2 regions of the Glutamicibacter sp. AOP12-B1-11 genome follow, and region 1 is predicted to be linked to the other one. Evidence: predicted binding sites of a transcription regulator. Region 1 holds the regulator's gene; the other holds the start of a gene.
The links. Region 1 encodes LexA, which represses DNA repair genes until DNA is damaged. Its sites were predicted from a motif close to TCGAACANNTGTTCGA; they were not measured.

Region 1 (7,751 bases):
CCCGCCGTGCACCAGGTACGGGCGCCCGGAGACGTCAACGACCGAACGGGACAGCGCCTCGTCCAGCGGTGCGTAGGAGGTGCCAAAGCGGCGTATGCCCGCCTTGGTGCCCAGGGCCACGCGCAGCACCTCGCCGATGGTGATGGCCACGTCTTCGACCGTGTGGTGCACGTCGATGTGGGTGTCACCGGTGGCGCGCACGGTCAGGTCGATGAGCGAATGCTTGGACAGGGCGGTGAGCATGTGGTCATAGAACGGCACGCTCGTGCTGATCTCCGAGACCCCGGTTCCGTCCAGGTCCAACTCGACGAAAACTGATGATTCGCTGGTCTCGCGTTCCATCCGGGCGCGACGAGCGCCAATCAATTCGGCAGACATGTCTTCCTTCGCTTGTGTGTGAATTCTACTTCTGTGCACCCAGCAACAAGGCCAGGTGCTCCAGGAAGGCGGTGGTTTCGGCTTCGGTGCCGGCGGTGACGCGCAGCGTTCCCTTGATTCCATTGTCGCGGACAATGATGCCGGCATCCAACAGGCCCTGCCAGATGGCGTGCGGATCTTCCAGTCCGCCGAAGAAAACGAAGTTCGAATCCGAGACAGATGGCTTCAAGCCGAGATCGATCAGCGTGGACACGATGCGGTCGCGCTGGGTCTTGATGTCTTCAACCTGCGCGAGCAGCAGCTCGATGTTCTTCAGCGCCGCGATGGCGGTTGCCTGGGTGACCGCGGAGAGGTGGTAAGGCAGACGCACCAGGCGAATCGCGTCGGTCACCTCGGGGGCCGCCGCGAGATAGCCCACGCGGGCTCCGGCCAGGCCGAAAGCCTTGGACATCGTGCGCGAGACGATCAAGCGCTGGCGCCCTTCGAGCAGGGTAAGCGCCGATCGAGTACCTGCCAGCGAGAATTCTGCGTAGGCTTCATCCACGATCACCATGGCGCCCGTTTCGCTGGCGGCCTCATAGACCGCTTCGATGACGTCTAAGCCCAGTGCGGTTCCGGTCGGGTTATTCGGGGAGCACAGGAATACCACGTTTGGGCGGTGTTCGCGCACCTGCGCGGAGGCGGATTCGGCCGAGAGGGTGAAATCTTCGGCGCGGTTTCCGGCAATGAATTCGGTATCGGTGCCACTGGCGAGCAGCGGGTACATCGAGTAGGTGGGGACGAAACTAAGCAGGCTGCGCCCCGGGCCGCCGAAGGCCTGCAGGATCTGCTGGAGAATTTCGTTGGAGCCGTTTGCGGCCCAGATGTTGTCGGAGGTCAGCCCGTGACCAAGGTAGTCGGCGAGCAGCTCGCGCAATTCGGTAAATTCACGATCCGGGTAACGATTTAGGCTGGCAGCCGCTTTGGCTACTTCCTGAGCGATGGCATCGATAACGGTCGCTGGCAATGGATGGGTGTTCTCGTTGACGTTCAGCTGAATGGGGACGTCAATTTGTGGCGCTCCATATGGGGATAGCCCGCGGAGATTCTCACGCAAGGGCAGCTGACTCAGAAGTTCACTACGGTCATTCACGCATTAATTCTAATGCTGAGGCACTCTCGCCGGTGAATCCACGACAAGAACAGGTAACAATAGTGAGCTGGCACCTAGTTCGAGAGTACCGGGATATCCAAAGTGTCCCCGGCGTACAACACACCGGCATCGATGGAGTTCAATTCCTCAATGTGGCTCATCGCCGCGTTGACTTCGTAGCCCACGGCGTACTCGCTGGCCAGCCCCCATAGGGTGTCACCGGGAATCACGGTGACCTCCACCGTCGCCGGGCCGGTGGGAAGGTCCGTGGACGCTTGGGCGCTGCTGGTGAACATGGTGACCATGAACGCCGCGGCGATCGTGAGCAGGAAGACCGGTATGCCTACCAGTACTGCCCAACCGCGACGATTGATGCGGATCCTCATTGGTGTCTTGCTCTGCTGTGGGTGAAGTGCCAGAGTTGCCACGACTTTTTCTCCTCAACGATTACGGGTGATGCGAACCAATATTCGAATACAACCTTCGAACACCTGTTCGATACTAGTACATCTTTTCTAACAGAGCCAGATCGAACTTGTCCAGATGTTTTCGAACAAATCTTTGAAAGAAGCCCTGCGATCAACTAAGATTTCGAAGTAGTCGATCAATGAATACATCACAACATTGGGCACCGACAGTTTGTAGCTTCGAACTGAGGACCGAATGCAAGGGAAGGCAAAAATACATGTCAGCATCACAGCGCACTCCCCGGTCGAACGCCCGTTCGCTGACGATACGTCAGAAAAAGATCCTCGAAACCATCCAGCGTGCGATCGGCAAGAATGGCTACCCGCCGTCGATGCGTGAGATTGGCGACTCGGTCGGGCTCAAAAGCCTTTCGAGCGTGACTCACCAACTCGGTCAGCTCGAAAAGCTTGGGTACATTCGTCGCGACCCGCGGCGTCCACGAGCGATGGAGATTCTGCTTCCGCTGCAGCTTGCAGAGGACGGCGAGGGAAGCAGCGAGCCGCTGAGCGCGCCGGAACCCGCTGAGGACACGAAGGTCATTGAGCTGAGCTCCTCGGCAGACACCACAATGGTTCCCTTGGTCGGACGCATCGCCGCCGGTGGACCAATTTTGGCGGAGCAAACCGTCGAAGACGTCTTTTCCCTACCCCGCCAGCTGGTTGGCCACGGCGAGCTGTTCATGCTCAAGGTATCGGGCGATTCGATGGTGGATGCGGCTATTTGCGATGGCGACTGGGTGGTCGTCCGTCGCCAGCAGACCGCGGAGAACGGCGATATTGTGGCCGCATTGCTTGACGAGGAAGCCACGGTGAAGACCTTCCGTCAGCGTGACGGCCACACCTGGTTGTTGCCACAGAATTCGCGTTATGAGCCGATTCTCGGCGACGCGGCCACGGTGATGGGACGCGTCGTGTCGGTGATGCGCTCGCTGTAGCAGGCAAGTTTATTCCAACGAGCCATTCGGCCTCACCCCTTGTCGGTGAGACCGGATGGCTTTTATTTTGCGCTGAGGTGGCTCGGCGGCAGGCTCACGCGCCCGGCCGCCTGGAGGATCGTCCAGCGTTGGGTGGCCGCCGAAAGCTGCGTCTCGACCCGGTCCGCGATCTGGCTCGCCGTGTCGCGGACCAATCGCGCGGCGGTGCGGCGGGTCTCAGCGGGCAGGCGTGCGTCGTTCGCGGCGAGCGCCAGGTAGCGGCAGAGGATTCCAGTGAACAGATTGCCGTCGCCGCCGGATTCCAGGCGCAGGCCCTGTGCCGCAGTGGCGAGCTGGTCGTTGATCGCCTGAATCAGCGAGACTGCTTGTGCCAGATGCTCAGCGGTCCCGGTGGCCAGCAATGCGCCGAGCACGGTGCCCTGATTGTAGGTGTAGATCGCTTCCTCGGTGCGCGGGCCGCCGGCGGTCAGGCGGATGCCGTCGAGGTAGAGCCCGGAGGATGTGCTGTAGAGCTCGCGACGCAGCCAGTCCAGCAGCCCGGTGGCGGTGCTCAAGTCCGCGATGCGTGCGAAATACAGGGCCGCCGGGGCGTTGGTGGGCGTGTTCTTGAAGTCGCGTTTGCGCGACCAGTAGAGCCCGCCGCCGAGCTTCTCGTCTTGGCCGCGCACCAGCTGTCGAGCCAGTGCACGCATGGCTAGGGTGGCGAGCAGCGCCGGGCGGGCGGTGAGCTGCTGGCTCAGCCCATTGAGCCGTTGGCTGGCAAGCAGCAACCAGGCCATGTCGTCGTAGAAGTAATTCGGGAAGCGGCCGAAATTGCGCAGCAGGATGCCGCGCAGCAGCTGGTTGGCCCGCCGCCAGTGCCTCTGGGCCGCGCACCGGTGACCGGAGTGCAGCTCGCGGAAAGCCGCGTCGAGGATCGCGTCGAGATAGTGCGCCTGCCACCAGTAGTGCCATTCGGACCAGGGGCGCGGGCGTTTGCCAGGCGCTGGCGCGGTAGGCGTCGCATGCAGCGAGCCGATCCAGGTGCCGGGCAGGCCCATGAGCCGATGGCCGAATCTGGCGTGCAGGTCCTCGCCTGCCACCGCGGCCAGGGCCTCCCAGTGCTCGGGGTCGTGGTTGCCTGGCTGATGCTGCGCTTCATTCACGAGTCGGCTCCCACTGCTTAATTCTCCGGTTGTGTGCACCAGCGTAGCCGCTTCGCCCGCCGGCATCGAGCACATCGAGCGGGCGGGATCAGGCCGCGAGCACTTCGGCGGCCGAGAACCAGTAGGTGTTGCGTCGCGGTTGTTGATCGGGGTCCAAGAATTTGGGCAGCAGCACCGCCGGAGGTTTGCCCTCGGCCACCACGAGGCTGAAAAGCCCGGCATGGCGCGCGTGGTGATGCATGGGACAGAGCAGAACGCCACGATCCACGCGGGTCTGTCCGCCCTCCTCCCATGGATCGACGTGGTCCGCCTCGCAGCGGCTGGCCGGCATCCGGCAGCCCGGGTAGAGGCAACCGCGGTCGCGGGCGGCCAGGGCGCGTTTCATATGCGGCGGAAAGAGCCGTTTGGATCGGCCGATATCCAGCGGTTGGCCTTTGCCGTCCAGCACCGCCGGGTAGATTCCGGCATTGCACATGAGCGTTCGGGCCGACGCCGCGGTCAGCGGCAGGCCATTTTCGGTGCTGGCGAAGCTGGCGGCGCCAGCGAGCATTTTCTCGTAGTTCAGGTGCACGATCACCTGCGGGGCGATCAGCCCGGCGCCCGGATTTTTGCCGCCAACGCGATTGGCACGCAGCACCGCGAGCAATCCGGTCAGGTGGCGCAGGGCCGGGCTCAGATCTTCGAAGGGCTGCTCGGGCGGCGGGGCGAGGTTGCTGGGTGGTTTCGGTGGTTCGGCTTCCGTCGCTTCGGCAGCCGGGGTGCGGGCCCAACCGGGCATGCTCGGCGCATCGTCCCATTCCTTGGGGGTGGGTGGCATTGGCGCAACCGGGGTTCCGGGCTCGACCGATGCGGCGGGCTCGTCCGACGGGGCGGGCTCGTCCGATGGGGCGGGCTCGTCCGATGGGGCGGGCTCGTCCGATGGGGCGGGCTCGTCCGATGCGGCGGGCTCGGCGTGGTTGGGATAGCTGGCGTGGACGAGCTCGTTGAGCTGCTCGCGGTTGCCGGCGATGGTGTTGGGGTTGTCGATCTTGGCGCGGAGCGACTCGATGAGTTCGGCATCGTGCGGGAAGACCTTGAGCTGGTAGATGACCAGTCCGCCTTTTGTGCCACGAGGGAAGAGTCCTGCCTCGGCGAACAGCGCCTCGGGCGGGCGCTGGGCCTGGAGCTGCTCGGTGATGAGGCCGGACAGGTGCTTCGCAGCGCTGGCCGGTTCCTGGGCGATGAGCTTAACCGCCTGCGCTTCGAGCTGGGCGCGGGCCTGCGGGCCGGGCAGGTCCGCTTCGGCGTTGCGGATGGCCCGGGCGGCGCCGATCGCCGGGCGCGGATCTACGTTGCGGTTCGCGAAGTGGGCGGCAAGCTGCGGGCAATCGGGGGTGGTCCGCTCCCCCGCCTCGGTGACCTTGGCGATCAGCGAGCCGGCGGCCGCGAGCCGGGAGAGAGCCGCGCCGTGGGCGATGCCCAGCCAGCCGGAGTGCAGGTCCGCGGCGTCCTTGAAGCTGCTGCGGCCCAGCGTGCAGGTGCCGTGCAGCGCGGCGAGCTGCTCGTCCGTGGGTGCGGCGCCGGCGTCGGCGATGGCATCGAGGGATTCGGTATCCAGCTGGTGGCTGCCGCTGCGCTGAACCGCGTCGGCCGCGTGGATCTGCAGGCGGGACAGGGTCTGCGCGGTGCGTTCGGCCAGCCAGGCGAAGTAGGCGGCCTGGCCGGCGGGCAGTTCCTGGGAAGAGAGTTGCGCGCAGGCGGCATCGAGGGCGGTGATGGCCTGGGCCATCGCCCCGAGGGCCGCCTGGTTGCTGCTGAGTTCTTCCATACCCACCACCTTGCCCGGTCCGCGGGCGGGGGCCGGCGGATCGGGCGCAGGGTGTGGATAAGCGGGCGTGTCCGGTTTGGCGCCGGCTACTTTTCCGGTTGCAGGCGCTGCAGCACGCCGGTGATGACCTTCTTGTCGGTGGTCGGCCACATCGGCGGCAGCGAGCTTTTCAGGAAGGAGCCGTAGCGGGCGGTGGCCATGCGCGAGTCGAGGACCGCGACCACCCCCTTGTCCTGCACCGAACGGATCAGCCGGCCGGCGCCCTGGGCCAGGCGGATGGCCGCGTGGGTCGCGGAGACCTGCATGAAGCCGTTGCCGCCGTGCTTGGCCACGTCCTCGGTGCGGGCCTTGGAGATCGGGTCGTCGGGGCGCGGGAAAGGGATCTTGTCGATGATCACCAGGCGGCAGGAATCCCCGGGCACGTCCACGCCCTGCCAGAGGGTCATGGTGCCGAACAGGCAGGTGTCGCGCTCCGCGGAGAAGTCCGCGACCAGCGACTTCATGCTCGCGTCGCCCTGGCAGAGGATTTTCACGTCGAGCTTCTCGCGCAGGATCGCCGCTGCTTCCTCGGCCGAACGCTTGGAGGTGAACAGCGCCAGCGCGCCGCCGCCGGAGGCAGTGATCAGGTCCTCGATCTCGTCCAGCGTCTCGGCGGCCAGCTGGCGCCCGGGCTTGGGCAGGTGCTTGGCGACGTAGAGGATGCCCTGGTTCGGGTAGTCGAACGGGCTGCCCACATCCACCCCGGTCCAGGTCGGGGCGCCCTGGCCCATGAGCCCGAGCGATCCGGCCACCGAATCGAACTGCGAGCCGATGGCCAGGGTGGCGCTGGTGAGCACGACGGTGCGCCCGTCGAACAGGCCCTCGCGCAGCTTGCCGGCCACCGAGAGCGGCGCGACGTTCAGCGTCGCCGGCTGGCTGTCCTCAGTTTCCACATAGCCGCGGCCCTCGATGAACTCGCGCGGGCGGGAGGTGAAGAGCACCTCGCGGCGCTCCTCGGCTTCGAGCATGCGGATCGCGTCGTCCATCACCGCCTGCATCTGCGAGCGGGCGGTCTGCCGGCCGCCGTCCGCCGGGGCGTTCGCCTCCGGCTTGGACAGCGCCAGCACCAGTCGGGCCTGTTCGACGATGTCGTTCAGCGCGATGCCCATATCCTCGCGCAGCCCGCGCTCCAGCAAGCCCGTGGGCACCCCGGTGAGCGATTTTTCCAGCCGGCCGGCGGCCTTGGTGAGCTCGTCGACGTTCACGCCGCAGTGCCTTTTGGCGCCGCCGGCGGCGGTGAGCACCCCGCGCGCCGAGAGCGCACCGGAGACCGAGCTGGTGACCCGGTCCTGCAGCTCGTGGGCCTCGTCGATGATCGCGACCTCGAAGTCCGGCAGCACGGACAGGCCCTCGAAGGCGGAGACCGCGAGCAGCGCGTGGTTGGTGATGACCACGTCGGATTCGGCGGCCCGCGCCCGGGCCATTTCGGAGAAGCACTCATCGGCCATCGGGCACTTTTGGGCGCCCAGGCATTCCATGGCGGAGACCGAAACCTGTTTCCAGGCCTTGTCGCTGACCCCGGGGACCAGTTCGTCGCGGTCCCCGGTATCGGTCTTCTCCGCCCAGTCGCGCAGCTTCAGCACCTCGGCGGCCAGCGGGGAGAACATCTGCCCGGCGGGCGCGGCCGGCGCGTCCATTTCGAACAGCGTTCCCTCGCTGTCATCCGGGTACCCGCCGCCGAGCTTGTACTGGCAGAGGTAGTTGGCCCGGCCCTTGAGCAGGGCCACGTCCATCGGGCGGGAGAGCTTGCCCTTGAGCGCTTCGAGCAGCCGCGGCACATCGCGCCCCACGATCTGGGACTGCAAGGCGAGGGTTGCGGTGGACACGATCACCGGCTTCGCGCTGGTT
Region 2 (7,751 bases), on a different contig from region 1:
GGGTTCCTGGGCCGGGTTGCCCAGATGCCGCCGGTAGACATCTGCCATCCCCAGGGTGCAGCCGGTCATCACATGGAGCATGCGCAGCACCTGTTCGTGGAAGACGGTGACCCCATGGGTTTCGGCGAGCGCGGGCTTCAAATCCGGGTGCAGGAACTGCTCGGGAGCAAAACCGTGGCGGTGCTCCAGGTAGGGCTTGACCATATTCGATTGCATGGGTCCGGGGCGGAAGAGCGAGATGTCGATGATGAGGTCGTTGAATTCGGTGGGGGCGAGCTTGCCGATCAGTTCGCGTTGGCCCGGGGATTCGATTTGGAAGCAGCCCAGGGTGTGGGTGGAGCGGATCAGCTCGTAGGTGATCGGGTCATCCAGCGGAACGCGGGCGAAGTCGATCTGCCCGTCCGCTTCGATGTACTCCGGCTGCCGGTGTCCCCCGGCGCGGGCGACCGACTGCCGGGAGGGATGCAGGCGCTTGATCTCCGCTAGCGTGTAGGCGATGGCCGATTGCATGCGCACCCCGAGCACGTCGAGCTTGATCAGCCCCATCAGGTCCATATCGTGCTTGTCGTACTGGCTCATGGGCAGCCCCATCCCGGAGGGTTGCACCGGGGTGCGGTCCAGCAGGCTCGCGTCGGAGAGGATCACCCCGCAGGGGTGCATGGAGATATGCCGCGGCAGCCGGTCCAGGCGTTCGGTCGCGTCGATGAGGATGTCCAGCTGCCCGTCGGAGGTGATGCGCTTGGCCAAGGGGGCGAGTTCCGGCTTTTCCTCCAGCGCCTCGCGGAAGGAGGAGGCGGAGAAGCGCCAGAGCTGCTTGGCGATCTCGTCGACCTGTTCCTGCTCCAGGCCGAGGGCGGCTCCGGCGTCGCGGACGGCGCCGCGTGCCCGGTAGGCGTTTTGCATGCTCATCAGGCTTACGCGCTCCTCCCCATAGGTGTCGAAGATCTTGTGATAGATCTCGTGGCGGCGCGCGGATTCCACGTCGATGTCGATATCCGGCAAGGTGGTGCGGGTATCGGAGAGGAAGCGTTCGAAGACCAGGTCGTGCTGCAGCGGGTTGACCTGGCTGATCCCCAGCAGGTAGTTGACCAGGGAGGAGGCTCCGGAGCCGCGGGCGGCCACCCGCACGCCCATGCCGGTGATCAGGTTGACGGTTTCGGCGACGGTGAGGAAGTAGCCGGCGAAGTCCAGCCTTTCGATCACCCCCAGCTCCAGAGCCAGCTGCTTTTCGATCTCGCTGCGCTTGGTGTTCGGCAGCAGACGCGGTGCGGCGGCGAAAACTCGTTCGGTCAGTTCCTGCTGGGCCGGACGGTGCAAGCCGATGATTTTCGCTTCGGGGATCACCGGCTGCTTCCAGCCAAGATCCGTATGCGCATCCAGCGCCGCCCAGTCGGAGAGCTGCTCGGTATTGCGCAGGAGCCTATAGGCCCAGGCGCGTTCGGTCACCCGGGAGAGATCTTGGGCCAGCTGGTGCATCTGGGCCGGGGTTTTCAGCCATCCCTGCCCGGTGGGCTGCAGCTCTTCCAAGGCGCTGAGCCTGCCCAGCACCCGGGCCGAGTCGAGGATGTCGGCGGTGACCGCCCCATCGGCATCGGCATAGCGCACCGCGTTGCTGAGCACCGGGGCGACGCCGAGCTCCGCGGCGAAGCGCAGCAGCTTGCTGGCGAAGCCCAGGCTGTAGCGCTTGCCGGGAGCGGAGAGGTGGGTGGTGATTTCTGCGCGCAACTGCCCGCCGGCCAGCTTCTTCCAGTGGGCCATCAGCGCCCGGGCCTGGGAGTACTTGCCGCGCTCGATGGCCCGCGACACGTCGGATTCGGCACCGAGCAGCAGCACCAGTTGCCCGCCGGCCAGCCGCTGCGCCAGGTCGGCTTGGCTCAGCCCGATGATTCCGCGCGGGTTCTGGTGCGCCGCGGAGACCGCGCGGCACAGCGCGGCGTATCCGCGTCCTTGGGTGTTTCCGCGGGCGAGCAGGATGATGCGTCCGGCGGGTTTTCCCTGGCCGTCAAGTACCGCGAGGTTCACTCCGAGGATCGGGCGCAGCCCCTCGGCGAGGCAGGCTCCGACATGCTTGACCGCGCCGAAGAGCCCGTCTCGGTCGGTGAGCGCCAGCGCCTCGGCTCCCTGCGCGCGGGCGGCGGCCGCCAGCTGGGGCGGGCTGGAGACGCCATAGTGCGCGCTATAGGAGGAGGTGACGTTCAGGTGGGTGAAGCTCATGGGCGGATCCTTCGAAACAGCGTAGGAATACCATTAGAACAAAGTTTCGAAAGATGTGCATTTATGCCCGGTCAGGCGCTGATTGGCAACTCCTGATTCACCCTGATCAGCCGCCAGCGCGTGGATTGCGGGTCGAAGCTGACGTCGATGCTCCGCGTGGGGCCGCGGCCCGCCGCTCGGGTGATCTCCAGCCGCCAGATCTCGTAATCCGCTAGTCCGGCGCCGATTCCGCGGGGTATGCGCAGGTTTTCGTCCCACCATTTGCGGCGTTCGAACCACCGTTGCGGCTCGGCGACCAGCCGATATTCGCACCCCTGCCAGGAAACCCGCAACGGCACCCCGCTTGGGGCGCAGGAAACCTGGATCGACTCGGTAAAAATGCCCACGTGCAACTCCTTCAACCCTACTGACTCAATCTTATTCGAATACGTGTTCTAACAACAGTTACGCTAGTCAGCTCGACGGACAGTTTAGCGCCGGGGAAGTATCACAGCCCCGTCCATGCCTAGGGCTCTGGCGCTACGCGGGTCCGCGCCCTGAAGCACGCAAATCCAGGGCAAGGAAAGCTCTGAGACGAAGTTGGCTACCGGGCCGAAACCATTTGCGGCCGCTGGCCTATTACCTAAAATGAGAGCCGGCCGACCGGGATGGAACTCCACGTTCGTTGGCCCGTGGTTCACGCCGCCAAGTGGCGTACCTTGACGTTGCACAGCGTGAGGAACGGTTGAGCCGGCGGAGGGTTCAACCGTTCCTTCGGAGCATCCGAATTTCAGAGGGACTTGCCGAATAGACTCGACGAATGGCAGCGCTCAGGGCAAAAGCGGAGGAATAGCCGACCTCACCGGCTATCTGCCCCAATGAAGAATTGGTGTTCTGCAGGGCATCCCAAGCCAGCGCCAAACGCAACCGGGTGAGGTATCCAACCGGTGGCATTCCCATGGCTTCATGAAACGCCGCGGAAAAGGCCGAACGGGACATGGCAGCGATCCTGGCGAGCAGTGCCACACTCCAGGGCTCCGCCGGAGCGGACCACATTGCCCCCACCGCGGCTGCAATCCCCGGTTTTGCACCTGGGACCATGCCGGCCCCCGGCATTTGCTGCAGCACTTGGAGCGCGAGGATATCCAAAAGCCGATCCAAGACCAACGACTGCACAGGTCCTTGCCGCTCGGCTTCAAGGTGCAGCAGCTCAGCCCAATTCCAGAGCGCTGCATCATCTATCAGGCATAGCGCTCGCCCCTCGCAGATCAGGTCGGTAATCGCACTGGTTGTGGTGAAGGTGCAGACCAGCAATTGGTCCGCCCCGTCGCGGGCGTTACCCCACGAGCGGACGCCGTGGCGCAGCGTCTCAGTGACCGGCTGCGCCGCAGGGCCGAGGCATTGCTGGCCTGGTCCAATGAGGTATGTTTCAACGGCGGCGGCACGCGGCTGCGTGCTGTCCGCAAGCACCCGATAAGGCGCCGTCCCGTGAATGACCACTAGGTTTCCCGGTTCAGCTTGGATCGTTGCTTCGCCTCGCTGCACCGCGCAAGATCCGGTACGCACCGCCAGGATTGTCAACGCGCAGCGATCTTGGACTTCGACTTGCCAGTTCCCTGCCATGCTCATGCGCAGGATGAAGCCGTCACGGGCACGCGGCCCCGCAGGAAAGGCATGTTGAGCGGTCACTCCCTCAGATTGGACGATGACGCATGTTTTGTCGAGTTTCAAACATTCTGCATCTGCGATCCGTGCGCTTGAATGAGTACCATGCACAGGAAAACGGCTCCCTTCTCAGCTCTCACACCCCGGCCAGGGGCGGTGGCATGATCCCCGAATGGCTAGCGGCCACATTGCTCATAACAACTATTACCAGCTCCGGGATTGTTGCAGGTTTTTATGCTGCCTTCGCACTGACGGTCCTCCCGGCCTTGGCCTCGGTCCAGGATTCGGCAGCCGGAGACTTCATGATCTCGGTGAACCAGCACGCCGAACGGCCCGCGTTTCTCAGCTTATTTTTCCTTAGCCTCGTCGGCAGTCTCGGCTACACTGCATACGCCTTAGCGCAAGGCCTCCTGGTCCCTGCACTGGGCTCGGCACTGGTGCTGTCCGGCGCCCTGCTCACCATCTTCCTCAGTGTTCCCTTGAACCGTGCCCTGCAGCGCGCAACGCTACCGTGGGCGCGCTATCGGCCCCGCTGGCACCGGGTTAATGTGCTGCGTGCAGCAGGCTCCGCGGCCGGATCACTTCTGCTCCTCATTACGGCCTGATCCGCCGCATGGCCATGGCCGAGCGCAGCGCGGTCGGTGCCCCCGACTACGCCGCGCGCGAAACTTCTCACGTCACTGTGTCCCGAATACTCGATTAGCTTGGAGCACACCGATAGCATCAAGACACACGAACAATTAAACTCAGGAGCAAATCCATGCCGCATAAGGTCAAAGCCGTTATTTCCCGCGCCAAAGACGCCCCGGTAGAGGTCGTCGATATCATCGTTCCGGACCCGGGACCCGGAGAGGTCATCGTCGATGTACTGACCGCCGGCGTCTGCCACACCGATCTGCACTACAAGCTCGGCGGCATCGGCAACGACTACCCGTACCTGCTGGGCCACGAGTCCACCGCGGTAGTCAGCCAGATCGGTGAGAACGTCACCAATGTGGTCGTAGGCGACCGGGTAATCCTGAACTGGCGTGCGGTCTGCGGCCAGTGCCGCGCCTGCGCCAAGGGGCAGGCGCAGTACTGCTTCAATACCGCGAACGCCACCCAGAAGATGACTTTGGAGGACGGCACCGAGCTTTCCCCAGCGCTGGGCATCGGATCCTTCGCCCAGAAGACCCTGGTAGCCGCCGGGCAGTGCACCAAGGTGGACGAGGACGCAGACGCCGCCGCCGTGGGCCTGCTCGGCTGCGGCGTGATGGCCGGCATCGGTGCGGCCATGAACACCGGTGAGGTCAAGCGCGGCGAGTCCGTAGCGGTCATCGGCTGCGGCGGCGTGGGCGTGGCAGCGATCGCCGGCGCCAAGCTGGCCGGAGCGACCACCATCATCGCCGTGGACCTGAACCCGACGAAGCTGGAGACCGCCACGCAGCTCGGCGCCACCCACACCGTCGATTCCTCGAAGGCCGATCCGATCGAAGCGATCAAGGAACTGACCGGCGGCTTCGGCGCCGACGTGGTCATCGACGCGGTGGGCCGCCCGGAAACCTACAAGCAGGCCTTCTACGCCCGCGACCTTGCCGGCCGCGTGGTGCTGGTCGGGGTGCCGACCCCGGAGATGAAGCTGGAACTGCCGCTGCTGGACGTCTTCGGCCACGGCGGCTCGCTGAAGTCCTCCTGGTACGGCGACTGCCTGCCTTCGCGCGACTTCCCGATGCTCGTTGAGCAGTACAAGCAGGGCCGGTTGGATCTGGATGCCTTCGTCACCGAGCGCATCAAGCTGGACGAGATCGAGGCGGCCTTCGACAAGATGCACGAGGGCACCGTGCTGCGTTCGGTGGTGGAGCTTTAATGAGTGCGCAGATCGAGAACGTCGTCACCTCGGGCACCTTCTCCCTGGACGGCGGCACCTGGGAGGTCGATAACAACGTCTGGATCATCGGCAATGAGTCCGAGGTCATGGTGATCGACCCGGCGCATGACGTGGAGAAGATCCTCGAGCAGGTTGGCGACCGCGAGGTGATGGCCGTCTTGCTCACCCACGGGCACGACGACCACATCCGCGCCGCGGTCGAATTCTCCGATGCGGTCGAGGCGCCTCTGTACCTGAACCCGGCCGATACGATGCTCTGGGAGAACGTTTATCCCGAGCGCAAGGTCGATGCCGAAATCCAGGAGGGCGATACCTTCACCATCGGTGAAACGACGCTGACCGCGCTGCATACCCCGGGCCACTCCCCGGGTTCCACCTGCTTCTACGCCGAGGACCTGGGTGTGCTGTTCAGCGGCGACACGCTGTTCCACGGCGGTCCGGGGGCTACCGGGCGCAGCTACTCCAGCTTCGAGACGATTATCGACTCGATCCGCACCAAGCTGTTCGTCTTGCCCGAGCAGACCGTGGTGCACACCGGCCACGGAGATGCCACCACCATCGGCGCCGAGGCGCCGAATCTTGAAGAATGGATCGCGCGCGGGCACTAAACCGCGCAGCCTTCCTTGACTGCCGGCCAGCTTCCAAGCTGGCCGGCAGTTTTTAACTCCAGAGACAAGCGGTAATTGGCCGGACGTGGAAAGATGGTTCCCATGCCAGAACCTACAGCTCCAACACCGCGCAAGATCCCCGCGCTATCCTTCGGCCTCGGAATTCTCCTGCTGCTCGCGGGCAGCGCACTGCTCTGGTGGGACGGCCAGCAGATGGTGACGATCTATTCCGGGTCCTATGTGTCGTTGCGCGAGGATACGTTTTACTTCGGACCCAGCGCCACCATGCTGCTGGGACAGCTTCTGCTTGGCCTCGGGCTCGCCGGTTGCGGGGTGGGCTGCGGCTTTCTGCTCTCCCGGGGCACCCGGCTCGGCCGGATGGCACCCTGGATCCCGCTCGGCCTCGGTGTGCTGCTGCTGCTCGCCGGCGGTGGCCTGCTGTGGTGGGATAGCGTCCAGGTGAAAACCTTTGGCTGGTTCGCCTACGCTCCGCTGAGCACCGCTGAGCTCCATGGGCAGATCTCGGCGAGCGCCGCAGCGATTTTCGGAAAGTTCGCCTTGGGGTTCGGCTTCGCGATGCTGGGTGCCGGTGCCGGGCTGTCGCTCGGTCGGCGTGCCGCGCGGCGGGGCCAGGGCTAGAACAGCGACTTGTGCTCTTCGATCAGCTCTGCCGAATCGTTGCGCACGTTGCCTACCGCGGGGTCCACTTCGTACAGGCTCCAGGTGGAGGCCACATCGTAGGCCTGAGCGCGGACCTCTTCGATCAGCCCCTCGCCGTCGGCTTCGCTCGGGTTCAGCCAGCGGGAAAGCATCTCCGGGTCCAGCGGGATCGGCAGCCGGTCATGCAGCCCGGCAAGCTCGCCGAGCACCCCGGGTTCCTCGGCGGAGGGTGAATCCATGGTGAGGATCGAGGTGGAGAGGATCCAGTCACCGTTTTCGTCCTTCCACCATTCGTAGAGTCCGGCGAAGAACATCAGCTTCCCATCCGCGCGGTGCACAAAGAATGGCCGCTTCTTGCTGCCTTCCTTCTTCCACTCGTAGTACCCCTGCATCGGGACGGCTGCGCGACGCTTTTTGACCGCCGCCCGGAAGGTCGGTTTGCTGGCCGCGGTCTCGCTGCGGGCGTTGAAGGCGCGCACCCCCACCGAGAGTTCCTTGGCCCAGCCGGGAACGAGTCCCCACCGGGCCACGTGGACCTGGCGGTGCAGGGCATCGTCGATCAGCCGCTCGAGCACGATCGGCACATCCGTGGTGGGGGCGACGTTCCATGAGTGGCGCAGCTGGAGGTTGTCATCCGCCTCGGCTTCGGCCTCCGCGACGAGGTCGCCGATCGCCTTGGCCATGACGTAGCGTCCGCACATGATTTTCGCCTCTCTTCGAACCTATCCGGTGGGCACCAGTGTAGTCCGCGCCCGGCA

Region 2: a site for LexA is predicted at 2,636-2,651, ahead of ACT3UQ_RS01550 (DUF6504 family protein). Genes of this name have one in related genera too.

Annotation. Positions count from the first base shown of each region.
Region 1 is NZ_JBQSYL010000012.1:91,122-98,872, forward strand. It holds gene hisB (imidazoleglycerol-phosphate dehydratase HisB) at 1-378, opposite strand, end outside; gene ACT3UQ_RS09220 (histidinol-phosphate transaminase) at 404-1,510, opposite strand; gene ACT3UQ_RS09225 (LysM peptidoglycan-binding domain-containing protein) at 1,585-1,938, opposite strand; gene lexA (transcriptional repressor LexA) at 2,196-2,912, shown strand; gene ACT3UQ_RS09235 (glycoside hydrolase family 76 protein) at 2,975-4,057, opposite strand; gene ACT3UQ_RS09240 (DUF222 domain-containing protein) at 4,146-5,864, opposite strand; gene ACT3UQ_RS09245 (ATP-dependent DNA helicase) at 5,951-7,751, opposite strand, start outside.
Region 2 is NZ_JBQSYL010000002.1:82,836-90,586, reverse strand. It holds gene ACT3UQ_RS01555 (DNA polymerase III subunit alpha) at 1-2,214, opposite strand, end outside; gene ACT3UQ_RS01550 (DUF6504 family protein) at 2,286-2,600, opposite strand; gene ACT3UQ_RS01545 (AraC family transcriptional regulator) at 2,956-3,882, opposite strand; gene ACT3UQ_RS01540 (DUF1772 domain-containing protein) at 4,020-4,463, shown strand; gene ACT3UQ_RS01535 (S-(hydroxymethyl)mycothiol dehydrogenase) at 4,619-5,704, shown strand; gene ACT3UQ_RS01530 (MBL fold metallo-hydrolase) at 5,704-6,333, shown strand; gene ACT3UQ_RS01525 (hypothetical protein) at 6,436-6,972, shown strand; gene ACT3UQ_RS01520 (SOS response-associated peptidase) at 6,969-7,694, opposite strand.